2 regions of the Emticicia fluvialis genome follow, and region 1 is predicted to be linked to the other one. Evidence: riboswitches for the same ligand, from Rfam matches in the RefSeq annotation. Region 1 holds a riboswitch; the other holds the start of a gene.
The links. Region 1 has a riboswitch for cobalamin ahead of metE (5-methyltetrahydropteroyltriglutamate--homocysteine S-methyltransferase). Riboswitches for the same ligand answer to the same signal wherever they lie in the genome.

Region 1 (16,323 bases):
GTAATTGTTTCAGATGCGTTTCGTTTTCATAATATTCAAAATAGCAGACAGATATTGGCGAAACAAGCGATGGCTCTTCGCGCAGCAATAAAAAACCGTTGTCGAAATGCGCAATTCTGTTTACAAGTAATACAGACTTGTTGTAGTCGTAGTTATTATTGTATTTATGATGAATACTAATGGTGCTCCAGTATTCTATTGACTCATAGAACTTATCAAATGTATAGCCTGCCGGCACATATAATTTTGAAACGTTTCTACACCCCAATCCGAAATACTGAAAAATATCATTACCCAGATTCGCCAGCTCTGTTCTTGCTTCATCGCCGGTCAGTAAAGCCACCGAAGTCCGGTTTTTACGAATTATGTGTGGAATCTTAGAAAAATAATATTCAAAGTGTTTTGCTGTATTATCACTTCCGGTTGCAATTACGGCATCGGCGGTATTCAGTTTATCGGCTATTTGTAGATATGGCTCAATGGCAGGGTTAATAGCAATCAATCTGGCAATGAGCATACGCATCAGAACCGAATCGCTGGAGCTGAGCTTAATCATCGCAATATTACCACTCAGCACCACACACAGCAAATCATGAAACCCCACTAGAGGTATGTTGCCAGCCATTACTATACCTACTTTTTTGGGTGGGCTGGTAAAGGCTAAATCGTTGGCTGTAACAAAATCTTCAAGTTCAGATTTATTAAGATAATAACGAGCAATATTTTGGATCGATAACAATACATTATCTTCTGTAAACCAGGCATTTTCGTTGCGCGCCGCCACCGACCACTGCTTTAACACATCTGCATTCTTTTCATCGAGCAGGAAGTCTCCTAACTGAGAAAATGTAACAATAAAATCTTTTGATTGCATTATTTTTAGAAAAAGTACCCTGTTATTTAAAATCATACAAAAATACGACTAATTTGAAACTTTGAAGGTGTATATTTGTTGATTATTTGAAATAACTACTAAAAATATAGAGAGAGTATGGCAATTATGATTACAGACGAGTGTATCAATTGTGGTGCATGCGAACCTGAATGCCCTAATACGGCAATCTATGAAGGAGGAGTGGAATGGACATGGGGTGGAGGAACAAAATTGACAGAGGTAGAGTTAGGTGATGGAACGATTATCGGAGGCAAAGATCCAATGTCGCCCGTTTCCGATGAGTTTTATTATATAGTGTCTGATAAATGTACTGAATGTCATGGTTTTCATGAAGAACCGCAATGTGCAGCCGTTTGCCCGGTTGACTGTTGCGTGCCAGACCCTGATAATGAGGAAGACGCCGAAACACTGGAAGCGAAGAAAGCGTGGCTTCATGCTGAAGCCTGAAAAATAAAATAGGTGCTTAACTGACGCTCTTATGAAGGCCTGACGGGTATTACCGTCAGGCTTTTTTTGTGTCTAATTCTTACAATTGTACATATTTAAGAAATAATTGCACTCCAAAACAATCTACTGAATATTAGATAAAATTCAATAGAATATTTGTTTTGTTTATTTCTTGTACTTTTTTTATATTTTATATTTTTTTACACACAGAAATCAGTAAAAAACAATTTAGTTGTAATTTTTTATTTTTTTTTAAACATAATATTTGGATATAAAAGATTTTTGCCAAACATTTGCATTGAAATTCAGTTTCAAACAATCGCCACTTAAACCAAAGATTATTATGAAAAAATTAGTTTTTACAGTATTATCGTTGCTTACAGTAGCGGCGACCCAAGCACAAGAAAGTACAACAACCACAGAAAAAACAAACCCACTAACATTCTCAGGTTACGTTGATACTTACTTCTTCGCCAATTTTAATAATCCAAAATCAAGATCAAATTTAGGTACGTCTGGCTACGAACGTGTTTTCGACCAAAAAGCCGGTCAGTTTCAGGTTGGTCTTGCTCAAACAAAGTTGTCTTACTCAACTGAAAAAGTTGATGCCGTTATTGACCTTGTATTTGGTAACCATGCTGACCTTGGTAACTATGCCAACATTATCAGCCCGGTTTCTGGCGCAACCAGTACAGCGCTTGCTATCAAACAAGCTTACATTACCTGGAAAGCCACAGACAAATTCTCGTTAACGGCTGGCCAGTTTGGTACACATATTGGTTATGAAGTTATTGATGCCCCGGTTAACTTTAACTATTCACTTTCAAACCTTTTTGGTAACGGTCCATTTTACCACACAGGTTTAAAAGCAACCTTTGCTACTTCTGAAAAATCATCATTAATGGTAGGTTTAGTAAATGGTATTGACTCTAAAGATGATAACAACGACAAATTGGGTATCATTGGTCAATTCTACATTTCACCTGCTGAAGGCTGGAATTTGTATCTTAACTGGATTGGTTCTGATGAAGGAACTACCGAAAAGTCTTACTATTCATTATTTGATGTTACTACTTCATATCAAATCACTGAAAAATTATTGTTAGGCTTAAATGCTGCTACAGGTAGCCAGAACAAAAAGACCTGGGGAGGTGCAGCTTTCTATGCGCAATATGCAATTACCGATAAATTTGCTTTGGGTGGTCGTTACGAATACTTTGACAACCTGAGCGCTATCCGTGGTTTGCAAAACTCAAAAAGACTAGGCGGTGGTACTTCGGTTAATTCATTTACATTAACAGGAAACGTTACCATCTCTGAAAATCTGTTGTTCAAACCTGAGTTCCGTCTTGACAGCTACGCCAAGTCGTCATTGGCTGATGGTCAGCAATTCCAGGACAAAGATGGCAACTTCACTAAAGACTCACAGTCTACTTTTGGTGGTGCGCTAATCTTTAAGTTTTAATCAATTACACTTTTTCAATAACCTAAACTAAACATAAACCTTTACTTTTTGTACAACACTTAAACCCAAACACATTATGCGTAAAAATCCTCTCCCTCTCATTATTTTGCTTGCCATAGCAATTGCCGGGGTATTTATGCCTGCTGTGCCTTCTACTATTGTCACAGAGGGTATTGTTGGCGCCGACGTAGCATGGATGCTTGTAAGTACTGCCTTAGTACTTATCATGACACCAGGACTAGCTTATTTTTACGGTGGTATGGTAAACACTAAAAACGTTATCTCTACCATGCTTCAGAGCTTCATTGCTATGGGTGTTATTTCTATTCTTTGGGTTACAATTGGCTTTAGCCTTGCATTTGGCGATTCAATTGGTGGCTTTGTTGGCGACCCTACCACTTTCTTTATGTTTAAAGGTGTGCTTGAAAGCAAACCGTGGTCGCTTGCCCCAACCATTCCTTTAGTTGTTTTTGCGTTTTTCCAATTGAAATTTGCCGTTATCACACCGGCCCTTGTTACGGGTTCATTAGCAGAACGTATCAATTTCAAATCATACGTATTGTTCATGATTCTTTTCAGTTTGTTTATCTATGCTCCTTTGGCGCACTGGACATGGCATCCTGAAGGTTTCCTTTTCAAACTGGGTGTGCTTGACTTCGCCGGTGGTACCGTTGTACACATGTCGGCCGGTTGGGCTGCATTGGCTGGCGCTATCTACTTAAAACGCCGTCGTGCACACGTTGAAAGCAGTTTCTTACCTCCTGCCAATATTCCTTATGTATTGTTAGGTACTGGTTTACTTTGGTTCGGTTGGTTTGGTTTCAATGCGGGTTCAGCGCTAAGTGCAGGTACATTGGCTGCTTCAGCTTTTGCTACTACTAATACTGCCGCTGCTGCTGCAGGTTTGGCGTGGGTGTTGTTTGATGCCGCACGTGGTAAAAAAGTATCGGCACTTGGTTTTAGTATTGGTGTTGTGGTTGGTTTAGTTGCCATTACTCCGGCGGCTGGTTTTGTTACCATTCCTCACTCAATCTTTATCGGAGCTATTGCCTCTATTATCTCTAACTACCTGGCGCACCTTAAAACCAAAACGGCTCTGGACGATACGCTTGACGTATTCCCTTGCCATGGTGTTGGTGGTATGGTTGGTATGGTTATGACAGGTATTTTTGCCAGCAAAGGTGTTAACAGCGCCGTAGTTGACGAAGGATTGTTCTTTGGTACATCAAAACTATTTGTTAATCACATGATTGCGCTAGTAGTAGTTTCGGTGTTTGCATTTGCCATGTCTTTTGTTCTTTTGAAAATTACTGATTTAATTCTTCCACTACGTGTGAGCGAGTCTGACGAAAAAGAAGGTCTTGACATCAGCCAACACGATGAGTCTCTTCTTGAGGCTGCTGGTGCGTAAGCAATTAAACGCAGAAGATATACCCAATATGTAACAAAATCACAATTGCGGGTTAAACCGTACTTTTATTGTGGTTTTGTTGTACTCCATAAGTTAAAATGCCCGCTACATTAGTGGGCATTTTCTTTTATATAGGTTTTCGTTGTTAATCTAATTGCCGGTTGGTAGAGGAATGACATAAGAAAAGGAACCTCAACATCACATCTATCTGCAAGTTGAGATTCCTTTATAAAAGAATAGTTCCTTTTTTTATTTTACCCTTATGTATTTACTTCTGCTCTCTGCACTTCCAATAACCAGTACTTTTGAATCTAATTGATAAATTGTCCATTGTGGGCCGGTTACACAACTCATATTCGGACAATTTTTAAGGTCAGAGAAGAAAATGGTGTTGTCTTTAACAACGTATTTGTTACCTGCGCTACAGCATTCTGCTCCGGGTTTACCATCACGTAAAAACGCACCACTGGTTTTAAATTCTATATTGGGTATGGCCATTAAAGTATTAATGGTTACCCATTTACCCCATTTACCATTTTCTTTTTGTTGCATTTCATAAGTGGGCGACCATTCGCCGATTAATTTCTTAGGTGAAATGTCTGACTTACAAGATAATAAGCCAATGGTAAAGCCCAGAGCAACAACCAGTTTTTTCATATAAAGTAAAATTAGGGAAAGGGGCTAAATTATTTTGCTCTTGAGTACTTGACACGGGTGCCGCAGCTTTCAACAACCAGTGTATCGGTATCCAGGCGCGGAATTCCCCATTCTGAGCAAGGCATACAGCTTGCGTAAGGGCAGCTTTTCAGGTCTGAAAAAATTATCTTTTCGTTTACTACAGTAAATTTATTTCCGGCAGAGCAGCATTCTGCGCCGTCTTTGCCGTCGCGCAGGAAACGGCCGTTAGCCGTGAACTCTATTGGAGCGATAGCGGCAAAGGTTGAGATGTATTGCCACCGGCTCCAGGAGCCATCGGTAGTTTTGGTCTGGATCTGGTAGGTGTGGTTCCATTTACCAACCAGTTTTTCAGGCACAACAGCATCTTTTTGACAAGCCGCAAAAGCAAAGGCGAATACGAAAATTTTTATAAATGTTTTCATTTAATTAGGTTATTTACCTGAATGATGCTTTAGCGGCAAAAAACGTTGGAATAGAAGTAAAATTTTTATAGCCAGCGTTTTACATTAAAACAAGTCACCCGGTTGATTGAGGTTGCCTTGTTTTGTAAATACTATTCACCGGCATTTCTTAAACCAACTCTTGGCAGCACCGGTAAACTCTCATTACCGTCTTCGCTAACGGCCTGCACTGCAAAAAAGTAGTTATCTTTAGAGTAAGGCAGCGTAATTTTTACATCTGTGGTAAAGAATTTTTTCTGCCAGTAGGGCATGGCGGTTTCGCGCATTAAAACGTAGTATCCTTTTACCTTACCGGTTTTTGAAGCTTTCCAGCGTAAACTGGTTGAATTACCCAGGCCTCGCACATCAAGAATTACATCTTCCGGCATCGATGGTGACTTTGCCATATTGGCCAGAGTTGCAGCATTAATGGCTGTGTTTTTGCGAAGGTATTCAAAATCCATGTATCGGGCATGATCGCCAATTTCAATGCCTTTTTCAATGCGTAAATCCTGATGCTGACGCAAAAAATTCTCGTTCATTTCAGAAAGACGCACAGCAGCAAAGCCTTTGTTCACAAACGGGGTATGGTCACCACCGCGTAAGAAACGATCGTTTCTGTATATCATTACCACTTCCAGGTTATCAACGTATCGTTCACCTACTTCTTTTACATAACGCGCCAGCTGGCGGGCTTTACCGTCATTCTCTACCCCATACTGTCTGATTGCCCCCACCTTTTTATCCATCTCAAAGGCCGGTAAACCCTCGCTGAAAACCCGCAGACGTGTATTGTCTATTATATTGGTTTCATTGCTGTGGTTTGAACCCATGATGTCGTTATTGAGCACGCCTTCAATATTCCAGTTTTCGGCAACTGCTTTTTCAGCCAGATGATTAGCGCCCAAAAGCCCTTGTTCTTCGCCGCTCACGGTTACGAATATAATAGTTGCCGGAAATTTCGACTTTGCCATTACCCGGGCCAGTTCAATAACGGCAACGGTTCCACTGCCGTCATCATTAGCGCCGGGTGCGTCAGCTTCGCGGTTCATTACATCTGTAACACGGCTGTCTATATGGCCGCTTACAATAAAAATCCGGTTGTCGGTGGGGTCGGTGCCTTTTAATGTGGCCATTACATTGCCAATTTCAATGGTTTTATCAACACGTTTACCATCGGGCTGGAGCGTCCAGGTATCAATATAAGCGGTCATACGGCCATCTGATTGCCTGGCAAATTCCTGAAACTTACTTAAAACCCACCTACGGGCGGCCCCAATACCCTGTTTGTTGTCGGTAGTGGTTGATAGCGTGCTTCTGGTGCCAAAACTTACCAGTTTGTCGATATATGCTTTCAGGCTATCGCTTGAAACCTGATTGACGATTGCCTCAATTTGTGGGTCGCGGTTAATGATTTTCTGAGCTGACAGTTGAGAAGAGATAATGATGAAGTTGATTGCCAGGAGTACTTTTTTCATAGATATGTTTTGATTAGATGTCTCTAAACAAAAATACTAAACAATTGGCAGATGAAAACAACCACGCAAAAAGATTTAGACACAAACAGACAGTTTGTAGAGTAAGTTGAGGAATTATGGATTGAAGAAGGCTATCATTCATTATACCGACTAAAGTCGGCGGTATAGTTACGAATTAAACAAAAAAGGATGCTTCGGTTAAGAAACATCCTTAAATATAACTAATAAATAGATTTAAGCATGAACCAGCTCCTCGTATGTTTCTTCTACTTCAACCAGCATTTCTTCGTTTATTGCAACCAGATTAACTTTTTTGGTCTCGTTGATTAGCAATGGGTCATATTTGGCAACTACACGTACATAGTTTTCAGTAAAGCCCTGCATCAAGCCGTTTTCAACATCTTCCTCAAACAATACCGTAAAAGACTTGCTTAATTGCTGCTCGTAGAAAAAGCGTCTTTTCTTATCAGACAGGATATGCAGCATTTTGGAGCGTTCAGCTCTTTTGCTGGCAGGTACAACGGGTTTAATACTCAAGGCGGTTGTATTAGGGCGCTCTGAGTAAGTAAAAACGTGCAGGTAACTAATATCTAAATCGTTTAAGAACTGGTAGGTAGTCAGAAACTCCTCGTCAGTTTCGCCCGGGTGGCCTACAATTACATCAACTCCAATACAACAATCAGGCATCAACTCTTTAATTTTCGTTACCCTGTCGGCATATAATTCTCTTTTGTACCGGCGGCGCATCAACCCTAATACTTTGTTGGAGCCAGACTGCAAAGGAATATGAAAATGCGGTACAAAACGTTTTGATTGCGCCACAAACTCAATGATTTCATCAGTAAGCAAATTTGGCTCGATGCTGGAAATCCTGAATCTTTCAATACCTTCTACTTCGTCCAGTGCTTTGATCAGTTCCAGAAAAGTTTCTTTTCTTTCATCATGCTGCAGGCCGAAATCACCGATGTTTACACCCGTAAGCACAATTTCTTTTACACCACTATTGGCAATTTCACAGGCCGCTTTCAATACATTCTGAATTGTATCTGAGCGGCTTTTGCCTCTGGCCAGTGGAATAGTGCAATAAGCGCAAGGATAATCGCAGCCATCCTGCACTTTCAGAAAAGTACGGGTACGGTCATTTAATGAATAAGAAGTATGGTAATCAATGGCTTCTTCAATATTTGAATTATATACTTTTGCGCTTGCCTGTTTAGGCTCTTTTACAAAATCGCCGATGATATCAATAAGCCTGAATTTTTCAGCAGCGCCCAGCACCGCATCTACGCCCTCAATTTCAGAAATTTCCTTTGGTTTAAGCTGGGCATAGCAACCTATAATAGCTACGTAGCCATCCGGGTTTATTTTATTGGCTTCCTTAACTATCTTTTTGCACTTCTTGTCTGCGTTTTCGGTAACCGAGCAGGTATTAATTATAAAAATATCAGGTTGTTGGTTGAACTCAACTTTCTGATACCCCCGCTCTTCAAACATCCGGCCGATGGTTGAGGTTTCAGAATAATTAAGTTTACAACCTAACGTATAAAACGCTACTTTCTTCATATATTCAAATTTCTGTGCAAATTTAATTAAAATTAATAGATTTGTCTCTATATCATTGAAAACCAATGGAATCAATACTACCGACCCAAAAAATCAATGCTTTTTTATGCTAAAAAGTTCAAGACTCAACTTTCTGAAAATTAACGAATCGTGCGTTGACCTATTTACAGATGCACAGTTTACTTACCCGGTAATGAAATACATAACTGGCCACGCTTTAACCAAAGAGGAAGCCATTGAAAGATACCTGAAATTTACCGATGAGCCCATTGCCGGTAACTATTTTGTACTGGATGCTGCCAGTGGCCAGACAATCGGTCTAGCCAAGCTGGCGGTCGAATCGCCGGGTGTGGTTGAAATTGGCTACAGTCTTTTTGAAGATTACTGGGGCAAGGGATTAGCCTCTGAAATGGCGCAGGCATTAATGGATTATGCCCTGGAAACCCTGAAACCTGAAAAAATAATTGGTTTTGTAGACAGCCGGAACAGGGCATCGGTGAGGATATTGGAAAAAGTGGGATTAACTTTAGAAAGCGAAGTGAAAGAGCGGCAGGGTGGAAATGTGTGGTTGTTTTCAAAAACCATTGCCTATTAAAAAACAAAAACCCCATCAAAATATAATGGGGCTTTGTAAACAAAATATTATTCGAAAAAGTCTTATACTTCTGCAGTCTTAACGGTTTTGATAATACGCGCAGCCACTTTGTATGGATCTGCCGCTGAGTTTGGACGACGGTCTTCCAACCAGCCTTTCCAACCTTTCTGAACCGCTGCAATCGGGATACGGATAGACGCACCGCGGTCAGACACACCGTAAGAGAATTTGTCAATTGATTGTGTTTCGTGCTTACCAGTTAAACGAAGGTGGTTATCGGCACCGTAAACAGCAATGTGTTCTTTCACAAATGGAGCGAACGCCTGACATATAATATCGTAAGTTTCTTTTTTGCCTGCAGTTCTCAAGATAGTATTTGAGAAGTTTGCGTGCATACCAGAACCATTCCAGTCTGTTGCGCCTAGTGGCTTACAATGCCAGTTAATTGCAACATTATATTTTTCACCTAATCTTTCTAGAAAATAACGTGCAATCCAGGTTTCGTCACCTGCTTGTTTTGCACCTTTTGCAAATACCTGGAACTCCCATTGTCCGGCAGCTACCTCAGCGTTGATACCTTCAACGTTCAAACCAGCTTGCAGACAAATTTCCAAGTGTTCTTCAATGATTTCACGACCGAAAGCGTTGTTAGCGCCAACCGAGCAATAATACTGGCCTTGCGGAGCAGGGTAGCCGTTTACAGGGAAGCCTAAGGGTTTGTTGGTTTCCGGATTCCACAAGAAATACTCTTGCTCAAAACCGAACCAGAAATCGTTATCGTCATCTTCAATAGTAGCACGACCGTTTGACTCATGAGGAGTACCATCGGCGTTCAATACTTCGCACATTACTAAATAACCAGTTCCCAGACGAGCAGGGTCAGGACAAATGAAAACGGGTTTCAATAAACAGTCAGACGAACCACCAGGAGCTTGTTCAGTAGAAGAGCCATCGAAAGACCACATATCACAATCTTCCAATTTGCCACTGAAATTCTTTTCTATTTTGGTTTTGCTGCGAAGGCTTTGAGTTGGTTTGTAACCGTCAAGCCAGATGTACTCTAATTTAGCTACTGACATTGTTGTAATTTTTTAAGATGTATCGGTTATTGATCAAAGAATATGTTACAAATATAAATGCAAAAAACAATATAAGATTCTTTAAACAGCAATTATTTTAGTGAAAAATTTTATTTTCTTTAAAAAATGCAATTAATTATAGAAATATTAAGATTGCCTTGGTTTATAATAATTCTTTGAGTGTGATTATGTTGTAAATCTACTAATTTTAATGATACATCAATCATTTTTGAAACCTATTTTTGACGAAATAACAAAAAAAATATAAATATTGGCCTCAAATTGCACTAATATTTTTCAAAATTGCATTTTTATCGGATTTCATTTTTCTAAGAAACACTAGTGAAGATACTTTGGCTGCAATAAGTATAAATACTCACAGGTGAAACGCAACTTTATGAGGTTTTGGCGGTAAAAAATAGAATACTTTGAGAGGTATGCACAAACAGAAAATAATTATTTAGACCAGTTCCAAATAGTTTTAATTTTATTTGGATTTATTCTAAACAGCACCTAATTTTGTAGTGTAATATTTTTACAGTCAATCAGAGTTTTGAAGAAATGGAAAAACTGAACGTGCCGGAAAGAATGAAAGCGGAGCTGCATAAAACAAATAAAGGGATTGTTTGGCAATGTGACCTGACTAACAGGATTTTTGTTGAGTTTGGAGGAATGACCACAGCATTTAAAATTCATAATTTTATAAATTTTAAACGGCTGGTTGACAGCATTAATATTATAGATAAACTATACGATTTATCTGACGAGGCCGACTTCGACATCATTGAGGCACCTAATACTAATCATACATTTACACTACACCTTTGTGACCTTATCCACCTGAGAGAGTTATTGTCTGGTGCCAAGTTTGCCTTATATGTTAATTCATTTCTGATTGAATTGCTGGGCGATTATGAAGTTGTTTAATCTTCTCTATATTTAGATTATATCTAAATTTTACCTTTTCGGGCTTTCATTTGAACAATTACGGTTTTCTGATTGTAATATTGTCATACATTTGAATAAACAATATTATTTATACTATGAAAGACCTGGTTAGACTTCGTACGTCTCTTAAAGAAGAAATTGAAACCGCATTAAATGCGCAGATAAAAATGGAAGCTGAGGCTTCTGCCAAATATTTGTCGATGGGCTCATGGTGTGAGCGCAATGGCTACATTAAAAGCGCCGAATACCTGTATCGCCAGTCGAACGAAGAGCGCGAGCACATGCTGAAAATTTTCCATTACGTAGCATCTGTAGGCGGAACAGCCATCAGCCCTGCCGTTGAAACGCCGCAATTAGAGTGGGGGACTTTCCAGAGTGTGTTTGAAGCTGCCTTACAAAGCGAGATTAACGTAACGCATACTATCAATAAACTGGTTACCAAATGCCGTAATGCCGAAGATTACGCCACTGAGAATTTCTTACAATGGTTTGTAAAAGAACAAATTGAAGAAGAAGCCAACGCCCGCCGTGCCCTTGAACTGTTTGATGTGATTGGTACTGACGGCACCGGATTGTTTGTAGTTGATAAAGAAATAGGAAAAATAGGCACAGAAGAATAAAATTTGTTTTCTGTAAGACGAAGCACAGGTATTGCCTGTGCTTTTTTAGTTTTTATGCGTACAGCAATAAAATATTTTATCTGACTATTTCAATTATTATAGCGTTTGTATCTAATATTATAATTAATAATAGACATATTATCTTAATTTTGTTTTGAAAACAGATGTTTTATTTTACTTTTGCAGTGTCTTCGCAATACCTTTCAATCGGGTTAACGGTTTTTATTGAGGCTTGCTTTAATAAAACCAAGAAGGAATCGTGTGAGAATCACGAACAGACGTGCTACTGTAATTAAATGTTCCTTGGAGAACAGTTTAAAAGTCAGATACTTGCCGTTAACCTAAATGGCTAGGCCTTCACGATTAAGGTTTTAGTCAAGCATTGTTTTTATGGAATCAAAAAAAGGATGTTCCGGCCATTAATAATTGGTTGGGATGGCATTGCTTTGTTTTTTCTGTAAAATCCCGGCCTTGAAACGGGAATTGGTGGGTTCGGGGTAATGATAACCTTTAACAAATCAATCAAATGTTTACTCACAATCTGGGTTACCCGCGCATCGGTAACAAACGCGAATTAAAAAAAGCCTGCGAGGCATTCTGGGCAGGTAAAATCACAAAAGAAGAATTGTTGGACACCGGACGACAAATCAGGCTTAAAAACTGGCTGATTCAAACTGAAGCAGGTATTGAGCTTGTGCCGTCTAACGATTTTTCATTGTACGACCAGGTACTGGATATGTCGCTCATGGTGGGGGCCATACCCACGCGATACCATTCTTTGCAGACGAATGAACTGGAGCTCTATTTTGCTATGGCAAGGGGTGTGCAAAAAGACGGTATGGATATAAGCGCTATGGAAATGACCAAGTGGTTTGACACCAACTACCATTACATTGTGCCAGAATTTGTAAAAAATCAGCAGTTCAGCAATTTCTCGAAGAAAGCCATAGAAGAGTTTGAAGAAGCCAGAGAGCAGGGATTTTTAACAAAGCCGGTATTGATTGGGCCGGTGTCTTATTTGTTACTAGGTAAAGAAAAAGAAGCGGGTTTTAATAAAATAGACCTGTTGGATGCGCTTTTGCCGATTTATCTTGAAATATTGAAGGGACTATATGCTAAAGGCGCACAATGGATTCAGATTGATGAACCTTATCTGGTAATGGACCTGAGCCAAGAAGAAACGATAGCTTTTGCAAAGGCATATCAGGTAATCAGGAAGGCCCTGCCTGAACAAAAATTATTACTTGCCACTTATTTTGAAGACCTGGGGAATAATTTGATGCTGACGCTTTCTTTACCTGTTGATGCCCTGCATATTGATTTGGCTAGAGCGCCACAGCAGCTAGAAGCCATTTTAAGCAATGAAGGGTTCAGGGCCTCAGAAAAAATTCTTTCATTAGGAATAGTGGATGGCCGGAATATCTGGAAAAACAATTTTACTGCTTCCTTAGCGCTTATAAAAACGGCTTTGCAAACACTTGGTGCAAACAGGGTGGCGGTAGCCCCGTCATGCTCATTATTACATGTGCCTTGCGACCTTGCATTTGAAAAAGATGAGGAGTCGCTCCCGGCTGAAATCAAAAACTGGCTCGCCTTTGCGAGACAAAAGCTCTGGGAGGTGGCTACCCTAGCCAAACTGGCTGAGCCAGAAACAACCCATACGTATTTGGACACACTGACAGAAAACCAGCAGGTAATCAGACAACGCAGGGAATCTGCAAAAATTCACAAAACATTCGTAAAAGAACGATTGGGAAAATTAAATGCGCATGATTTTAACCGTGAAAGCAATTTTGAGATCAGACAAAAGCTGCAATGGAAGGCTCTGAACCTGCCGGTTTTCCCTACAACCACCATTGGGTCATTCCCACAGACCTTAGAAATACGAAAATTACGTGTAAGCCTGAAAAAAGGAGAAATATCGCCCGAAACCTATGAAAAACTTATTGAAGAAGAGATTGAAAAAGCAATCAGCTGGCAGGAAGACCTGGGCATTGATGTGCTGGTACACGGTGAGTTTGAAAGAAACGACATGGTTGAATATTTCGGTGAGCAACTGACGGGCTACGTATTTACACAAAACGGATGGGTACAAAGCTATGGTAGCCGCTGTGTAAAACCACCCGTCATCTACGGCGACATAGAACGCCCACAAGCCATGACAGTCCGCTGGTCGGCCATTGCACAGTCAAAAACAAAATGTTTAATGAAAGGCATGCTTACCGGGCCGGTTACCATATTGCAGTGGTCATTTGTGAGAGACGACCAACCCCGCTCGCAAACGGCTTTCCAGATTGCGCTTGCTATCAGAGATGAGGTAGTTGACTTAGAAAAAGCAGGCATTAAGGTGATACAGATTGATGAGCCGGCTATCAGAGAAGGCTTGCCACTCAGAAAATCGAAATGGGACGAGTACCTGAAATGGGCGGTGAATGCTTTCAGATTGAGCGCAGCCGGGGTGAAAGACGAAACGCAGATTCATACCCACATGTGTTATTCTGAGTTTAACGACATCATTTCATCTATTGCAGCTATGGATGCAGATGTGATAACCATTGAGACGTCGCGCTCTCAGATGGAATTACTAAAGGCCTTTGCAGACTTTAAATATCCGAACGAAATAGGGCCGGGGGTTTATGACATACATTCTCCGAGGATTCCGACTGTTGAAGAAATGGTTTCCTTGCTCGATAAGGCCCTGGAAGTAATACCTGCCCGCAACTTATGGGTAAACCCCGACTGCGGCCTTAAAACCAGAGGCTGGCAAGAAACCGAAGAAGCCCTTAAAAACATGATAGAGGCTGCCAAACGTATGCGTAGGGTGGTGCAGATTAATTCGTAAGGCTCCATCCCGACCTTCCCCAACTGTCGGGAAGTAGTAAAACAAAAATCTCTCCGCACGGCGTTCGCTCCCTCATGTGGGGTCATACTGCCGATGCGGAGAGAAATGAAGCCTATCGGGTTTTATTCACCCAATATATATTTACCAAAAAATTTCTCTGCTTTCTTCTCTGTTACTTCTCCATGCCAGGCGTTTTCCGGCTGAAAACTAACCACAGGCGCGTAATCGCAATTATCAGAGCAGTCCATCTTTACAAGCAATACTTCTGCTTTCAGATGGTTTTCTTTGATTTTCTCTTTAAAAACCTTCCTTATTTCTTTGCTGTATTTACCGCATTTACTACCGTCGCACACAAATATGGTGTGCTCAGGAATTTCTATCTTGCTCATGGCTATTTATCTAGGTAATCCTGAAAAGTACGCTGAATAAGCGCTTTGCCTAATTCAAGGTCATGAGGGGTAATGTCTCCGTCAGACTCAATCATTTTCTTACCGATGTTGTCGAAAATAAGGTTTTTCTTTGGTTGCACAAACCCAAACCCATTATTAAACGAGAAAAACGCCCATGGTCTTGCTTTGGGGTCAAAAATATTCTTACTCCAGTTATAGGCATAGGCGTTCAAACCCACCTGATGCAACAAAGTAGCTGAAATGTCTATCTGCGATGCCACCGACGAAACCTCAATGCCCGTTTTAGCCAAAGCGCCACCCAGCCAAAGCATCGGTATTTTAAAATCATCAACTTTTTTGCCAGTTGGCGGTATCCGGTGGCCGTGGTCGGCTATGATAATAACCAGGGTGTTATTCCACCAGGGCTGTTTTTTAGCCGTTTCAATAAAGTCACCGAGCGAATGATCAGCATAATACATCGCATTCATGAATTTTGTTTGCTCATCATCACCCTCAAAGGCGTTGGCAATCGGAATTTCAAATGGTTCATGGCTGCTCAGCGTTAATATGGTCGAGAAAAACGGCTGATTCACTGTGGCATGGTCGGCCAGAAACTTGTTAAAAACGATTTCGTCATGTGCACCCCATTTAGAGTTCCAGTATTTTGAATCAAAATCCTGCTTGCTCACAATCTTCTGAAAATCAGAAGAATAGAGATAAGACTTAATATTGGCAAATTCAATTTCTCCGCCATAATAAAAATCGGTTGCGTAGGCGTTCTGCTCAAAATCTTTACTTAAAACCGGCAACTTGGCCGATTTGTTGGGTTCTGTAATGATAGAAGCAATTGGCTGTGCCGGATACCCACTCAAAATAGCCGGTATGCCTTTGTCTGTTCTGTCGCCGCTGGCATAAATATTCGAAAAATAAACGCCTTCTTTTTTCAGGGCATTGAAACGGGGGGTAACTTCAAGACCATTAATCTGATGTCCGGTTGCCTTTTTTGTAAAACTCTCCCAGATTACAATCAGTACATTTGGTTTTTTGATACCCTGTTTTAAAATTTTCTGCCCTTTTTTTGAGCTTACATATAATTCCTTGATTTTGTCGCTCAATTCTTCTTTAGGCAGGTAGGTATAAGAATTTACCTTATCTATAGAACCATTAACCAGCGCGCTGAAGAAGTTCCAGGTGGGGTTAACCGCAGCAATATTGGCAAAATTATTAGTTGAAAAATAAACGGTACTCTGGTTCATGGGCGATACCCCCAGGCTGCCGCGTATGGGTATAATCAGCGAGCCGGTAACAAGAATTGCAACCGGAATAAAAGGCAGATTGTCTATGTAATTCCAGTTGTCAATATTACGCGTTATGATTCTGTAAACAATTAATGACGCAACGGTTAGCAGTATCAGAAAGCTGAGAAACAACTGCAAGAGCGGAGAAGAACTAACCGATGCCCAGGCTTCGCGC
Region 2 (16,323 bases), on a different contig from region 1:
CCCGGGCTTGCCAAAACACTGATGGTAAAAACCATGTCAGAAGCGCTTGACATGAAATTCAAAAGAGTACAATTTACCCCGGATCTAATGCCGGGCGATATTATTGGTACCGAGATATTGGAAGAAGACCACGAAACAGGTAAGAAGTTTTTCAAATTTAACCGCGGGCCCATCTTTGCCAATATTGTTTTAGCAGACGAGATTAACCGTACACCGCCCAAAACGCAGGCAGCTTTGCTGGAAGCCATGCAGGAATATAAAGTTACATACGCCGGCACCAATTATGACCTGCCCCTGCCCTTTCTAATTATTGCTACGCAGAACCCTATTGAACAGGCTGGTACTTATCCCCTGCCAGAAGCTCAGCTTGACCGTTTCCTGCTTTATATTAAACTGGGATACCCGTCTGAACAGGAAGAACTCAACGTACTGAAAAGTACAACAGGCAGCAGCAAACAAACTTTGCAGACCGTGCTGACAGATAACGAGATAATAGATTTACAAAAACTAACCAGACAGGTACATATCAGTGATGAATTGATTGTGAAAGTAAACCAATTGGTAAGAAATACCCGCCCGGCCAATAGTTCTTCTCAATTTGTAAAACAATGGTGCGACTGGGGCGCAGGCCCCCGCGCAGGTCAGGCGCTCATTTTATGCTCAAAAGCAAGAGCGGTATTAAACGAACGCTTCTCGGTCGTTCCGGAAGACATTGAGACACTGGCGTATCCGGTGCTTCGTCATAGAATTGCATTGAATTTCCGTGCCGAAGCTGAAAATATAACTACTGACAACGTAATTGGGGAGTTGTTGAAAAAATAAACCTGATGCTCACTACCGAACTCATTAAATTAAATAATCTGCAACTGGCTGGCCGCTTGGTTAGTGAAGAAGTGATGCTGGGTATCCATGGCAGTAAACGTTCAGGTATCGGTACAGAGTTTGAACAATACAGACACTACGAACCGGGCGACGACCCGAAAAGAATAGACTGGAAACTATTTGCCCGTACTCAAAAGCACCTGGTGAGAGAATCGGCCACGGAAAGTAACCTGCATATCCGGTTTGTGCTTGATTTATCTGGTTCAATGAACTACCAGGAAAAATCTGTAAGCCGGCTGCAATATTGCAAAATCCTGTTGGCTTCAATGGCTTATCTCGGGTATCGGCAAAGCGATCAGATGAGTCTTTATTCGCTTAAAAATGGCAATCTGCAAACATTGGTGCCGTCTGGCAAGCAATCTTTTCACCGAATTTTATATACCCTTGAAAAGGCAGAAGCAGAAGGGCCCTGGCAAAATAACGACCCGAAATTTGCTGAATTTCAACAGAAGCAAAAAGAGCTGATTGTAATGGCTTCTGATTTTCTGCAGGCAGATAACGAATGGATACAGCTAATCAGGAATATTGCCAACCCCAGGCGCGATATTATAATATTTCAGGTTTTGGGAGAAGACGAAATCAACTTCAACCTGAATGGATTTTACCGTTTCAAAGATTTAGAAACGCAAAAGGAAATAGAATTACAGGCAGAAGCAGTAAAGGCCGAATTTAAAGCCGGTATAATGGCTTATCTGGAAAATCTGGAAACTGCATTACAGATTCCAAACGTTAGTTTAATCAGAGTTACACTTAATGAACCCATCGCAAGAGTCATTGCCGAGTCATTAAAGAAAAGAAAATTTTAAGTATGGAATTGTTAAATCCTCTGATGCTTTGGGGTGGTTTGGCCATTGCAATACCCATTATTATCCATTTCTGGCATCAGAAAAAAGGTAAAGTTTTAGCATGGGCTGCCACCCAGTGGCTTCTGGAAAAAAACCTACAACAGTCGAGAGGCATCCGGCTGGATAATATTCTATTGCTACTGCTTAGGTGCCTGCTTCTATTGCTGCTTTGCTTTTTATTAAGCAAGCCTGTTTTCGACTGGTCTGATGCGTCATCTTCGTCTCAGAAAATACATCTGGTTCAACCAAACAAACTGATAATTGATAACTTTAAGTTTGAATTGCAGGATGCGCTTAAAAAAGGTGAAAAAATCTATTGGATTCAACCCGCTTTAACCTTAGCGGATGACCTGGGCAATGTACACCAAACCGATAACTTTAATCCGCTACTTTTGCAATCATGCCTTAATAAATTAGCGCAAACCATCAAAAAAGAAGATATAGCGCTTTATTTGATTAATAGTCAGAACCTGGCACAAGTACCTAAAATTTTTGTACCATCTGCTTTCAATCTGCATACCATAGTTGATTCATCCAAAAACAACCTGAAGCCCTATTTAGCTTTTGGTAATAAAAAACTATTTGTAAACGCTGCCAATCAATTGGCGCTGCAAGCAGAATCAGACAACAACAATACTTATACCGGCAGCCCGGCCAATAATGCACCAATCGAGGTTTTGATTCTCAATCAGAATAAAGCAGAAAAACAAACCATTTTAGCTTCATTAAAAGCTTTGGAAGAAGTGTATAATATTACACTGACAGCAGATACGGAGGTTAACAAGCACAAAAAATACAACTGGGTATTCAGCGATAAACCTTTAAGCTCAAAATCAGAATATGATTCTGAATCAACTTTGAACATCATTTCTAACACAGACAATATTCCGGTAAACCAATTAAGATACCAGATGAATACTATTCAGATTCCGTACAGCCTCAATCCACAAACATCTGCGGCCATTTTTAATGGTGAGTTTCCTGAATGGCTGGCAGAGACGCTGATAAAACACTATGATTTAAACCCTGTGCCTACGGTTTTGAGTAATCAGCAATTGCAAAGTATATTTACTAAATCCGGCGCTGTTAATGCAAATCAGGAAAATGAACTTGCAAGAATCTTACTTTTTGCTTTCATCATTATTCTGGGCATTGAACGTTATATAGCCATCACTAAAAACGCATGAATCAGGTCAAACATATTATATCGGGTGTGCGCTTCCAGTTATATGCGGTGGCATTCTTTACATGTCTGCTGGTGGCAGTTTCCGCCTTTTTACTGGTATCGGTTTTTAGCAGTTCTTTGTCGGTATCGCTAATTTGCAGCCTGCTTGCCTTTGGTTTAAGCGCCTACCAGACACAATTGTTTAAAGATAAACAAAATGAAGCAGTAAGGTTAATCCATAAAACAGTCGGAGACACCGAGTACAGCCTTCAGTTACTCAAGGTGTCGCAACCCAACATAGCTGAGCAATTGCAATTGGAAAGATTAGCCTCAAAATTGCAAGGACACAGAACACCTTCGGCAATCAATTCAAAAATATGGGTTCCGATTGCCATAGCAATCGTTTCTATGGTTATCTATTTAGGGTACCCGCTTATAAAACAGCATCAAAGCAAAGAAACCTTTAGCACTGAGACCCACACCAAAGCATCGCCACAAGAAATGGCTAAACCACCTGTGTTCAGTTCAGCACAATTAACCATTACACCACCTGCCTATACCCAATTACCAACCAAAACAAATAACGATTTAAATGCCTCTGCCATCAGCGGTTCTATGCTTAAATGGCTTGTAGCGTTTAATCATACCAATAATCTGGCTGTGAAACTGAGCAATAACAGAGGCGAAGAACTCGCTTTCAGGAAAACAGGAGAAGTTTTTGAATACACCGACATGCTGCAAGGCTCTGGTTTATATGCCATAAAAGCCTATTGGAAAGACTCCCTCATATTTCAGTCAGACTATTACCGGTTGGAAGCCATACCGGACCTGGCACCCAGAATTGACCCGGCATCTAAAGAACTGTATAAATTCCATTTCCTGAAAGACCCGAAAACCGTTCAGATTTCAGCAAAAATATCAGATGATTTTCAGGTAACTCAAGCATTCATCATTGCCACTGTAGCCAGGGGGTCAGGAGAGAACGTAAAATTCAGAGAAATTAAATTACCTATAAATCAGGCTCATTTCAAGGAGGCTTTCATCAACAAAACCATTGATTTAAAGGCGCTAAACTTTGCCCCCGGCGATGAGCTTTATTATTACTGGGCCGCCATTGACAATAAAAAGCCGGAACCCAACTATACCAAGTCTGACACCTACTTTATTGTTTATAAAGATACCTCAAAAACAGAGGAAGCCGAGATGGCTACCATGGCCGTGAATATACTTCCTGAGTATTTCAGAAGCCAGCGCCAGATTATTATTGATACTGAAAAACTCATCGCCAAAAGAAATAAAATCAGCCTGAAAGATTTTAAGAGTACATCTAATGAAATAGGTTTTGACCAGAAAGCGTTACGCCTCCGTTATGGACAGTATCTGGGTGAAGAGTTTGAAAACTCTATTGGTGGCGGCGACCCTATTCCGTCAGACGCTATCAGCGGATCGGCTATGGGTGGCGACCTGCTGAAAGGCTTTACTCATGCACATGACGAAGGCGAGCACGACCATGAAGATGGTGAAAAGCACCAGGCTAATGGACATAGCCATGACCACGGCGCAGAAACTAAAGGTAATCAGGACAACGAAGACCCATTGGCAGCTATTCTGAAAGACTACGTGCACTCGCATGATGATGGCGAAGCCAATACTTTCTACGAACAATCTACCCGAAGTTTGTTAAAAATGTCGCTCGAACAAATGTGGCAGTCAGAATTACACCTGCGTCTTTACGAGCCTGAAAAAGCCTTACCATTTGAAAAAAAGGCTCTCGAATTTCTAAAATCGGCACAGCAAAAGGCGCGTACATTTGTAAAGAAAACCAGCTTTGACCCACCCCCCATCAAAGAAAAAGAAAAGCGCATGACAGGCGAGTTGACGAAGTTCAACGAGGCCTTCAGCTATGAAAAGAATTTTTCTCAACAAAAGTTAGAACTCCTGGTAGCTCAGGTGCTGGGTATTATAGATACCAAAAAAGAAGGCCTGAAACTAAACGGGTATCAAAAACAAAGCTTATTGCTTTTAGGTACTTACCTGAGTGGCAAGGTAATGAATAGCAAGCTGAGCAACTGGTCTGTTTTAAGCCAGCTTCAGAATTTAATCAACGATAAGGATTTATCGACTGACGAAAAAGCGGAGCTAAAGACCAAACTATACCAGCTAACCGGTATTACCCAGCCAAAAGGCATATTGAACAAATCTTATTCGGCAGAAAAAAAACTGGAGAAGGCATTCTGGAAAAATATCAGGTAATGCTACCTGTCAGACCAATACTAATACATGGCATTTAACTTACTCATATTATCAGTCTTCCAGTCAAAGTGGATACTTTATGTAGGCTTGGTGTTCCTATTGATTATCCAATTATGGTTGTTGTGGCGGTCAAAAGCTCTGCCTAATAAACGCTTACTGATACGACTTGGGCTGAATCTGTTCGTTTGGCTGGCAGTTTTTCTTTTTGTTTTTCAGCCGGGTTTTAAGCATACTACCAATGGCAACAAAATTTTATTGGCTGCCGCCAAAATACCCATGGCTTATGTTCAGAAAATAAAAGACAGCCTTCAAATCGCAGATTCTTTCAATGAGCAGGACTTTAACCGCTTAATCAGTAATAATCCGCAATTTGCTGACAGCCCCGGCAATGTTTATCTCTTAGGGCAGAATTTCAGCCCTAAAACCCTCAGCTGGTTGAGTAACAGGAACCTAAACTGGATACCCTATTTTGACGAAGCACAACTACAGAATTTACGATATAAAAGCATTGTAAAAAAGGGAGACATACAAGAACTGAGCGGTAAATTAACCGTTAATAAACCTCAGACACTCGCCATTAAATATGGTAATCAAACGTTAGATAGCCTCGTATTGCAAAAAGGCCATAATACTTTTCATTTCAGTTTTCCGGTTTTTACCATTGGTCGTACGGAGGCAGTATTAACACTGGATGAGGCGCCGCTTGAGCGCATTCATTTTTTTGCACAAGCTCCACAGCCACGTAAAGTACTTTTCATATTAGCCAATCCTGATTTTGAAAGCAAAAATCTATCAGAGTGGCTGGGCAGAAACAATTATCAGGTTGAGATTATTACTACCATTGCCAAAGACGCCCAAAGCAAGGTTACTATCAATAAGCCCGGCGATACTAAATCGTTCGACGCTGATATTTTAATAACCGACCCTGCCAATGCAACGCATACACTGGTAAAAAAAGCAGCTGCCGAAGGCAAAAGTGTCTTGTTTATTAACTGCACTAAACCCGAAGAAGACGCTAAAACGCTGAATCTGGCTTTGGGCACTAACTGGCGCATAAAAAAAATATCAAACGACCAAACAATAACCGTTGCTGATAATCTTACAGCACTGCCTTATGTGCCTGAACCGGCCGTTAACCAGAAATTAATCGGTAAATACCCCATAGCCATTCAGAAGAAAGCCGGGTCAATTGGTTTGAGTTTTCTGAATGAGACTTTCCCGTTGAAACTAAGTGGCGATACCCTCGGCTATGCCCGTATCTGGTCGTCGGTATTTCAACAACTGGCCCCTTCTGCTACCGACAACATTCTGATTGATGCTCCTGTTTTTACCGATACGCAAACATCTATTATTATTAATAATCCTACTGTGGTTTCTTCAAAAATCAGGATAGATACAGATACAAGTATTTTATCTCAATCGCCAGTCAATCCACTTACCTATTCAGGAAGCTATGTTTTCAGAAAACCGGGCTGGCAATCATTTCAGGATTCGTTATCGCTTTATGTGGAAGAAAACACAGGAGGGCTTAAGCAAGCCGTGCAAATACAAGAAGCCTTGCAGGCGCATCAGCGCATAAATACTATTAGTGGTGGTAAAGCATCATTACAGTCACTTACCACCACTTTGCCAGACTGGGCCTGGTATTTGATTATATTGGTGGGTTTAGTAGCGCTCTGGGTAGAACCCAAACTGAATTGATAAGTAATGCTTTGTTATCTTAGAGTTGCTTAACCGCTACAGAAATACTTTCCAGGCGTGTTTTAATCTGCTCAATGTTTTGTTTAATTTCTTTTTGCACCTCCAGCATTTTTTCGGCAGGTAAATCAGGCACCGAATTGTGGTGATGGTGTTCATGCTCATGGCCACTTTCATGGGTATGTTCAAAACCCGGCACCGCAAAGAAGTTCTTCTCCCAAGTATTAAAGTCAGCCTTCAAGGTTGTCAATTCCCTGGCTAACGAATCAGCTTTTAAAGTTTTTTTTGCAAGTAAAAGGTTACTAAGGCTGTCGAGCTTATCTATTTCAGGCTCAACTTGCTCCTGAATAGCCTCTGCCTGCATGTGTACCTCATTGGCCTCTACCAATACGGGGTTGTCTTTCGGATTTTTTGACGAGCACCCCATTACTGCAATTGCTGCGAAAAACAAAAGAATTTTATTCATTTCATTATTGTGTTTTATGCTTGAAAAAACGTTGTATCTGTGCCTCTTTTAACCGGGTTTCTTCTGACTTAAACCAATGAACCGGCGGATAAAAATAGAAAACAATTGAAACCAGAGAAATAAACCAGAATCCGGTGCGCTGCACTTTTGAGGCCTTGCCGGCAGGTTTGTACACCTGATAAAAAGTAACCCCGAAAATAATTAACTGGCAACACAGTAAAAGAGGCGCATACGCCTGCAAGGCTATAAAAATGCTTAAACCACCGCTGATACTCAGCAGCAATGGTAAACCACAGCAAATCAGGTGAACGAAAGAAGCGGTAACCAGTTGGAATCCTAACAATACTTTTGTCATAATACTATAATTTAATGACAGGCAGATAAGTATATGTAGAAATACCTGAACTTTAATAGATGAAATACTTGCAACAATGATGCAAAAATAAATCTCTCTGACTATATTTGCAACATTATTGCATAAACAATTTTACTATGAAAAAATTCAGTTCATATTTTTCGGTAGGGCTAATACTCATTGTAGTGGCAGGCATCATTAATACCGGCTTTAAAGTGCAGGCCGAAACCCAGCACATTACATGGAAAGACCTGCAGGATGTACGCTTTAAGAAGAAATTTAACAAACAGGAGAATATGTTTTTTCTTTACCCTGAATTTGGCGAGCGTGTAAAAGCACTGGAAGGAAAAGTGATACTAATAAGAGGATATATGATTCCGGTTGACCCGGCTGAAAACGTATTTGTGCTTTCGGCCAATCCTATGGCTGCCTGTTTTTTCTGCGGAGGCTCGGGGCCTGAATCAATCATACAACTGAAACTGAAACAACCCCGCCGCTTTGCGACTGACGAAATATGGACCGTAAAAGGCATATTAAAACTAAACATAGACAACGTAGAAGAGCTGAACTACGTTTTACAAAATACAGAACCCATAAAGAAGTTTAATTGAGGTATCAGACTTCTTTTACGCTGTAAATTTAACCACAGCATACATAGCCACATAGTGGGTCTACATGGCTATTTATGATGCTTTAGTTACCTGCCGGCTTGTTATTACGACGAAAAAATTTCTTTTTCGGTTTACCTGTCTGGCCGTCAGGCTTTGGGGTTCTTGCATTTCTGTTCTGCCCTTTATACTCAGGAGCAGCACCCAGGCCCAGGCTTTCGGTAACGCTTTGCTTTTCAACTTCGCGCTCCAATAGCTTTTCAATATTTACAATACGGTATTGGTCTCTTTCATTAATAAATGTAATAGCCGTACCGGTGGTTTCTGCTCTGGCTGTGCGCCCGATACGATGGATATAGTCTTCGGCATCGCGCGGCACATCAAAATTTACTACATGGCTCAGATTATTGATGTCTATACCTCTTGAAAGCACATCGGTAGCTACCAGAATCTTAAATTGCTTATTTTTGAAGTCGCGCAATACGTTTTCGCGTTCCTGCTGCGAATTATCGGATGATATCCCCCGGGCATCCAGGTTTAGTTTTGTTAAAGCCCTGATGATTTTTTCAATCATCATTTTCTGCGACGAAAACACAATCACCGACTGTACATTGTCATTTTTGAGCAAATGTGCCAGCAAAGGTATTTTCTGGGTATCGGTGGCCATATAAAACTGCTGGTCTATACCTACCGCTGGCTTTGATGTGGCCAGCCGCACTTCTGCGGGGTCTTTCAGTATTCTGTTGGCAAAATCTCTTATTTTTTTAGGCATAGTTGCCGAAAACATCAAGTTCTGCCGTTGCACCGGCAGGTGCTTCAGGATATACATAATGTCGTCTGAAAAACCCATATCAAGCATCTTATCGGCCTCATCAAGTACCAGACATTTAATGTGGTCAAACTTCAGGTCGGTTGCTTTCATGTGCGCCATCAAACGCCCGGGCGTTGCAATAATAATATCGGCACCATGTACAAGGGCTTTTCGCTGCTGATTCCACTCTTCCCCTACTCCGCCGCCATAAATGGCAATGCTGGTGGCATTAATAAAATAACTGAATCCTTCTATTTGTTCATCTATTTGTTTAGCCAGCTCACGCGTAGGCACAAGCACCAGCACCGAGGTCTGGTTACTTTGGTTTCGCACAACGTGGTCTAGCAAAGGAATAAGAAAGGCAGCGGTTTTGCCAGTGCCGGTTTGCGCAGAAGCAAGAAGGTCTTTTCCTGAAAGAATAATAGGAATGGTTTGCTCCTGAATAGGAGAAGCCTGTACGAAATTCATGGCGTTTACGCCAGACAACAGGTCTTCATGTAGGTTAAATTCGCTAAATTGCAAGTTTTAATTAATAATTTTGATTGGTAAAAATGTAAAGATAGCATTTAGAAACGAAGAATGCACAGAAAGGCCAAAACATCGGCAATTCTGTGCATTTTTTTATAGGTTTATGGTTGCTTTCGCCTTGCCCGGTTTACGGAATTGCGCAACAAGCCAACATCTTATTTGAAGAAAAACTTACTGGGTGCAATTTCTACTTTTACAGAATCAATCAGTTCTCCGGTTACTTTATACCTGAAAACATAACCTGCCTGCTTGTAAGACGGCGTAACACCAGCATAGATAATATTTGCGTTTGTATCAAATCCCAGGCCAGACAATGTACGCTTGATTAAGGGCTTGGCGTTTGATATTGCCGCATCACTTATATTAAAGCTATATACTTCTCCGCCTTCACTCCAATTCGAATAATCAAAATAGATAGTTCTTTTGTCGGCACTTAAAACCAATTCTCCGGGTACTTTACCTGTTGTTTTTTCGGTACTTAAAGTAGCTTCGATTGATTTGGTAGATGGATTAATACGGAAAACTTCTTTACCAACCGAACACCAAATCTTGTTGTTGGCATCAACTACAAGATTGGTGGTACCGCCTTTCATCGAAATTTTACCAGACACCTCATCTTTGGCAATATCAATTACGGTAATCTCGCTCTTGCCCGAGTACGGGTCATTACCAATAAAGGCTTCATTACCTACAACCACAATTCCTTCGGCGCCATTTTGCACAGCAATTTTTTTGGTTACTTTATTGGTGTTCAAATCAATTACCAGAACATACCCTGGTTTGTATGAATAATCGGCATTCAGCACGTCCCAACAAACTACATAAGCTTTATTAGAAGCAACTTTGATAGCGTTGCGTGGGTTTTCAACTTCTTTTATTGACGCCACCGACTTAAGGGTACGGGCATTTACAATTTCTATGGCGTCTTGGCCGTCAGTAGAGTTATCTACTAATATAATTCCTTTACCGTCTATTTCTGCGTATTCTGTAATACCCCCTACAATTGAGCGCTTATTTTCTTTTTGAAAAACATCAAGGGTAGCTTTTGTAGAATCTCGTTTCAGAAAAGATAGTGTGCCGTTGTTATCAAAAAAGTTGCCGGCGTTAATCACTATCACACCTGTGTCGTATGGTTGTGCGGGTTCTGCATCCTTGGTTTCGCAAGAGAATAAAGCAATAGAAACAAAACCAAGTAACAATAATTTTTTGTAGTTCATCTGGATTACTTATTTATGTTAAAAACAAAGTTGATTGCATAATTTCTGCCGGGCATGGCATTGCGTTTTGAGTTAAGGTAGAGCTCATCAAACAGGTTGTTTACCTGAAAAAACAAGCGACCGTCTGCATGCTTCCATTTCAGGCCACTTTCAAGTATCAGGTTTACCAAATGCTGGCCATCGAGCCATTTAGAGTTGTCGAACGTGTAATACCTACGGCTATTGGCTTGCCATTGAAGCGTTGCACGGAACGGCGTTCCGTGTTTTTTCAGCCACCCGGTTTTCCCGTTTGTCTGGTAATATAAATTGGCGGTAAAATTGTGCTTCGGTATGTAAATCAGCTGCTTACCTATTACATCGGCAGAGAAAACATTATAAGCTTTCTGCTGCGAAGAATGCGTGTAAGCATATTGGGCATGAAACCCAACCGCCAGTTGCTCGCGCTGATATTGCGTTTTGTGTGTAAGCTCCAGGCCTTTGGCCAATACCTGCTGCAGATTCTGTACCTTGTAATTCAAATCCGGATTCCAGTAGGCCCAGTTGTCAATCAGATTATGATACAGATTCATCGACGAGCTAAAACTGAAAGTATGGCGCTGCTTATTCCAGCTAACACCCATCTCTTTATTAAATCCGTCTTCGGGCTTCAGCTCCGGGTTGCCTAATTCAGACCAATAGCGTTCGTTCATGGTAGGCACCCGGTAGCTGCGTGAAACATTGCCCGTTAATTTAGTGGATTCAGTAAGCTGATATTCAAAACCCAAAGCAGGGGCTAAGGGTGGCTCAAAGCCTTTTACAAAGGCCTGACGCACATTAAGCGAGGTAAGTAATCTTTTTGAAACCTGGTACCTCAGCCAGGCAAAAACGTCTAATCTGTTCTCTGCAATGGTGTTCTTTTCATATTCGTCAACATGTGCTATTACATGCGCTGCCTCAGTGCCAATATGGGCTGTAAGTTTTGAAATCTGCCATTCATGTTCGGCACGAATCAAAAACCGGTCAATGGCTGTCCGGCTGGGTTTAACAAAATTACCCTTACCATAATTGGTGATATCCTGCACATAACCACCTCTGACAGTCAGTTTTTTAAATTGATAGGTATTCAGAATCCTGACAGCCTGCGTTTGCAAAACCTCTCTTGTATGGATTGACTGCGGCGATATTTCGACATTATTATCAGAAACCCAGACGTTCAGCGAAAGCTGGTTTTGTTTTTTGGTGAGATAAAACAAATCCTGAATAAAGCCTCTTGAAGAAGTGGTTGAACGCTCAACCGGATAATAGTTCCGCTCTGTATAAGGGTAATTGTTATTCAAAACGCCACTATAAAACACCGTCTTTGACGAAACCCTGTTGCCTGAAACCCGGGCGCTTAACTGTGTTTGGCGGTTATCAAAACTGGCCATCCGCTGCCCGAAACTTAACTGCATTTTATTTTCCCAGACAGGCTTTGAGTCGAGCAGTATACTGCCTCCAACGGCATCTGACCCTACCACACATGACGATGACCCGTATTGAATAGCCAGGAGGTCGAAACCTGCAGCAGGCAAAGTGGAGAAATCGCTCTGCCCTGTACTTGGAGAGTTGATATTGATGCCATTCCAGACTACAGCCGTATGATTGCTTGAAGTACCTCGCAATCCTATACTTGTCAGTTGCCCGTTTCCATAGGGCCGGAAATTAACCGGTGCCTGAAAGTTTAGAAATTCGGCCAGGGTCTGAAACTTTGCCTGCTCAATTGTGGCTGAATCAATACGCTGAATCTTTAGCCCTGCCATAAACCTGGTTGGAGCGAAGGTTTTCACCAACACTTCGTCCAGCATTCTGGTTGAGTCAGTCTGGCCCAATACAATTTCCTGCGACAGCAGAAGCCACGCAAAGGCAAAGGGCAAAACCCTCAGACACAAGCATCTGATAAAAATACTCAATTAATTAACACATGTAAAATGAATGATAGTCTGTCGCTCAGTTGGCTTCATCCTCCGTAAAGCGCAAATAAGGATAGCTTTGGGCAGGTCTCCTGACTCGTTTCAGCATCTCCGGCCTTCCCGTATAACAGTGGCCATGCAGTTGAAATGCACTAAAGAAACTTACAGTTGCGGGGACAGCTCCCGGTTTACACGGGATTCCCTTTTAAGCCTTGAAACAACTATCGGAAGCTGTATAAGGCACCTAAAACTGTTGCAAAGGTAAAATGATTTTTAAAAATAACAGCAACAGGCACAAAAAATAGTATTGGGCAGTGCGTTTATGAAAAACTGAAACACTTATAAACACAAATGAAGGGTTGTAAAATCTTATGTTTATATTCGCACAAACAAAACCTTAATCAAGAATGACCAAAAAGAGAATTGCCATTGATATGGATGACGTAATGGCGGCCACAGGAAAGAAAATCCTGAAAACTTATAACCACATTATCGGTACGGCTTTCACAGAGCAACATTTTGAAAACAAAGCTTACTTTGAGATTTTTGAAGAAAAAAACTATCATAAAATTCGGGTTGAAATATTTAAACCGGGCTTTTTCAGAGATGTAGAGGTAATGGCAGATGCCGTAGAGGTAATAAAAAAACTGCATGAGCAATATGAAGTATTTATTGTATCGGCAGCTACCGAATTCCCAAATTCATTGAAAGACAAAATGGACTGGCTGGAAGAGCATTTTCCGTTTATATCATGGCGAAACATTGTGCTTTGCGGAGATAAAAGCATTGTAGCCGCCGATTATATGATTGACGACCACGAGAAAAACCTGAAAACCTTTAAAGGTAAACCGCTGATGTTCAGCGCCATTCATAATCAGAAGGTAACCGGTTATCAAAGATTCAAATCATGGAAAGAAATTGAGGCTTTTTTTGAGAATGAAAGTTAAGTTGAACTCAATAAATTTTCATGCGAAAATCTAAAGAAATACCAATAGTTTCACAACCTGAAAAGAACTATGCTGCATCTATCCTATTAGCCAGCTTGTTTTTAGTTGGGTATTTTTGGCTTTTAGCCAATTCAATTATACTAGTTTCATGGGTATTACTTTTCGTTGCGGTGTTATGTTTATTTGGCAGTAGCTACCTGATTCTTAATTTGTCCAAATACATTTATTATTTCTATTCAGATAGAATCATTATAGCTACACCAAAAAATGAATACCTTGATGAAATAAAGATTTCTGATATAGTTGCCTGGAATATAGAATATTTTAAGTCCGAAGGCTATAAATCAAATAAAATTTTGGTTTTTAAAACAATTGAAAAAACAATTTTTATAAGCAGCCGGGACTATAAAAATTTCTCAGATTTTATTAGCTTTTTCAGAAAACGAAAGTTATCGGTTGACCCAAATTTAAAGTCAACATTTGAAATTGCTTTGCTAAAAAGAATACCTGGTTCTGAAAGAATCGGTCCTGTTGCAATACTAGTTTCAATTATTCTTACAATAGCTACATTTTGGATTTTAGTAAGAGAAAAATCTGATTCTGATGAAAGAATATACTTTGTAAGTGAGATAACAAATATCTATATAAAAAGACGTGGTGCTGAGCTAGAATTGAAAGACTTTCCCACATTAAATTTTCATACAGGAGATAAAACTTTTTTTCAACCTTACTATTACAATAATGGAGATATTATTTACACAAATCAAGGCAAAACAATAAAGATTGGTGTTCTAAAAAGTGAATATGATTGGCGACTAAAGAATAAGTTTATTAGGAAAATCTCTATGTCTTCTGAAACAGACTTATTTATTGAAAATTTTAGAATACTTGATAACTCGACTGGAGATAACAAACCTTAGACCAATATGACCGCAAAACAAATTGTAGAAAAACTGGCAGCTTTTCCTAACAGAGGTGTAGCCACCGCTAATGAAATACCTGTGCTTGAATATCTAAGCAGTTTGTTTCCGGAATATGACGTTTCAAAGGAGGCCTTCAGAACGCCTAAAACTTACATTTCTATTGTCTGGTGGCTCATCGGTGGTTTGTTTGCCGGTTTATTAACTCTTAATTTCTCTCCAATTGCCGGGCTTTTTATCACACTCATATTTGTAACACTGGCAATGCTGTATTTCAACTGGTACGCATCGCCGGTTACGGGTTTTCCTCCACTGGTTACTTCGTATAACCTCGTAGTTAAGCCTAAAAGTAAAGCAACCAGCAAACCTAAGAAACTCATCCTGATGGCACATTGGGACACCGCCCCTATTTCGGTTCTTTATCGCCCCGAAATGGTTGGCAACTTCCGGAAGTCTTTAAAAATGAGCCTGTTTTTGATGATTGTGGCGCAATTTATAGCCATTTCTCAGTTTCTGGCGCCAAACAATTTCATTATGATGATAGGCAACGTATTAGCTTTTTACTTTCTGTTGCAGGGGGTAGTGGGTACGGTAGACTATTTCCGCCTAGGCTATTCAAACGGCGCTTCTGACAATGCTACCGGAGTAGCCGCCGCAGTTGCCACCGCCGAGAAGTTGTGGGCTAAAAATTTAGACAATCTGGATGTGGAACTGGTTCTGACAGGTGCCGAAGAAGTAGGCATGATAGGCGCCAGAGCCTACATGAAAAAACATTATACCGAATTTAACAAGGAAACCTATCTGGTTAATTTTGATACATTGGGCAGCGGTAATCTGAAAATCATAACCCAAACGGGCAGTTGGTCTAACATTGTTTATGACAACCAGTTGATACAAATAGCCAAACAAACCGTTGCACAGCTTCCGGCTCTTAAAAATGTAACCACAGGTGCATGGCATACGGCTGACTTTGATTCGGTCTGGTTTCAGCGGGCGGGCATTCCGGCTGTAACGCTGGCAGCACTTGATGCGCACGGTCGAATGCCTAACATCCACCGACCAACAGATGTGCTGGCAAACGTAGATTTTTTACCTATAGAAAAGGCTGTTATATTAGCAGAGAAAATCGGAGAACAACTCAATATTTCTTAAACACCTTACTATGAATCGTAACCAGACTTTTATCTTCTTTGGCCTGTCTGCGATAAACATTGCCTCAGGCTTGCTGGAAACCGAATGGCTTGGCAACATTACTAAACCGCTGCTGATGATTACCCTGGGTTTGTTTTATTACCTGCGCACCCGTGCCACATTTAGTAAAAGAGACCGGCTTGTGTTATTTGCTTTATTTTTCTCTTGCCTGGGAGACACCTTTCTGATGTTTCAGCAATTAAACCCCAATTACTTTCTGATGGGCCTGGGTGCATTTCTGCTTGGGCATGTCTGCTATATTTTATTGTTCCGGCAAGAGGGTAAATCACGCCATTTCCGCTGGCTACCTTTTATTTCTTATGCTTGTTTGCTACTGTTTTTTCTATTGCACAGAATTCCGACCGACTTCAGGATTCCGGTAACTTTGTATGCCATAGTAATAACCTTAATGGGTATTCGTGCCAGCGAGCGGCAGGTAAAAGACAAAAGTTATGAAGTTGTACTCATTGGGGCGGTATTATTTATTGCCTCCGATTCGCTTATAGCCC

Region 2: it holds a riboswitch for cobalamin, as region 1 does, so the genes downstream of both, NZ848_RS14905 (TonB-dependent receptor plug domain-containing protein) here and metE (5-methyltetrahydropteroyltriglutamate--homocysteine S-methyltransferase) in region 1, are expected to answer to the same signal.

Annotation. Positions count from the first base shown of each region.
Region 1 covers NZ_JANUSD010000009.1:58,091-74,413, forward strand. The annotation lists gene NZ848_RS11905 (acyl-CoA reductase) at 1-874, opposite strand, end outside; gene NZ848_RS11910 (4Fe-4S dicluster domain-containing protein) at 992-1,342, shown strand; gene NZ848_RS11915 (porin) at 1,686-2,807, shown strand; gene NZ848_RS11920 (ammonium transporter) at 2,884-4,218, shown strand; gene NZ848_RS11925 (hypothetical protein) at 4,468-4,875, opposite strand; gene NZ848_RS11930 (hypothetical protein) at 4,905-5,318, opposite strand; gene NZ848_RS11935 (M20/M25/M40 family metallo-hydrolase) at 5,450-6,814, opposite strand; gene mtaB (tRNA (N(6)-L-threonylcarbamoyladenosine(37)-C(2))-methylthiotransferase MtaB) at 7,049-8,377, opposite strand; gene NZ848_RS11945 (GNAT family N-acetyltransferase) at 8,484-8,972, shown strand; gene NZ848_RS11950 (glutamine synthetase beta-grasp domain-containing protein) at 9,035-10,051, opposite strand; gene NZ848_RS11955 (hypothetical protein) at 10,613-10,978, shown strand; gene NZ848_RS11960 (ferritin) at 11,095-11,619, shown strand; cobalamin riboswitch at 11,819-11,971, shown strand; gene metE (5-methyltetrahydropteroyltriglutamate--homocysteine S-methyltransferase) at 12,146-14,461, shown strand; gene NZ848_RS11970 ((2Fe-2S) ferredoxin domain-containing protein) at 14,584-14,850, opposite strand; gene NZ848_RS11975 (LTA synthase family protein) at 14,853-16,323, opposite strand, start outside.
Region 2 covers NZ_JANUSD010000012.1:100,173-116,495, forward strand. The annotation lists gene NZ848_RS14855 (AAA family ATPase) at 1-822, shown strand, start outside; gene NZ848_RS14860 (DUF58 domain-containing protein) at 828-1,688, shown strand; gene NZ848_RS14865 (BatA domain-containing protein) at 1,691-2,914, shown strand; gene NZ848_RS14870 (hypothetical protein) at 2,911-5,145, shown strand; gene NZ848_RS14875 (hypothetical protein) at 5,173-6,846, shown strand; gene NZ848_RS14880 (hypothetical protein) at 6,866-7,309, opposite strand; gene NZ848_RS14885 (hypothetical protein) at 7,314-7,664, opposite strand; gene NZ848_RS14890 (DUF3299 domain-containing protein) at 7,802-8,275, shown strand; gene NZ848_RS14895 (DEAD/DEAH box helicase) at 8,358-9,605, opposite strand; gene NZ848_RS14900 (DUF5074 domain-containing protein) at 9,767-10,828, opposite strand; gene NZ848_RS14905 (TonB-dependent receptor plug domain-containing protein) at 10,834-12,756, opposite strand; cobalamin riboswitch at 12,822-13,019, opposite strand; gene NZ848_RS14910 (5' nucleotidase, NT5C type) at 13,164-13,703, shown strand; gene NZ848_RS14915 (hypothetical protein) at 13,724-14,623, shown strand; gene NZ848_RS14920 (M28 family metallopeptidase) at 14,630-15,775, shown strand; gene NZ848_RS14925 (lysoplasmalogenase) at 15,786-16,323, shown strand, end outside.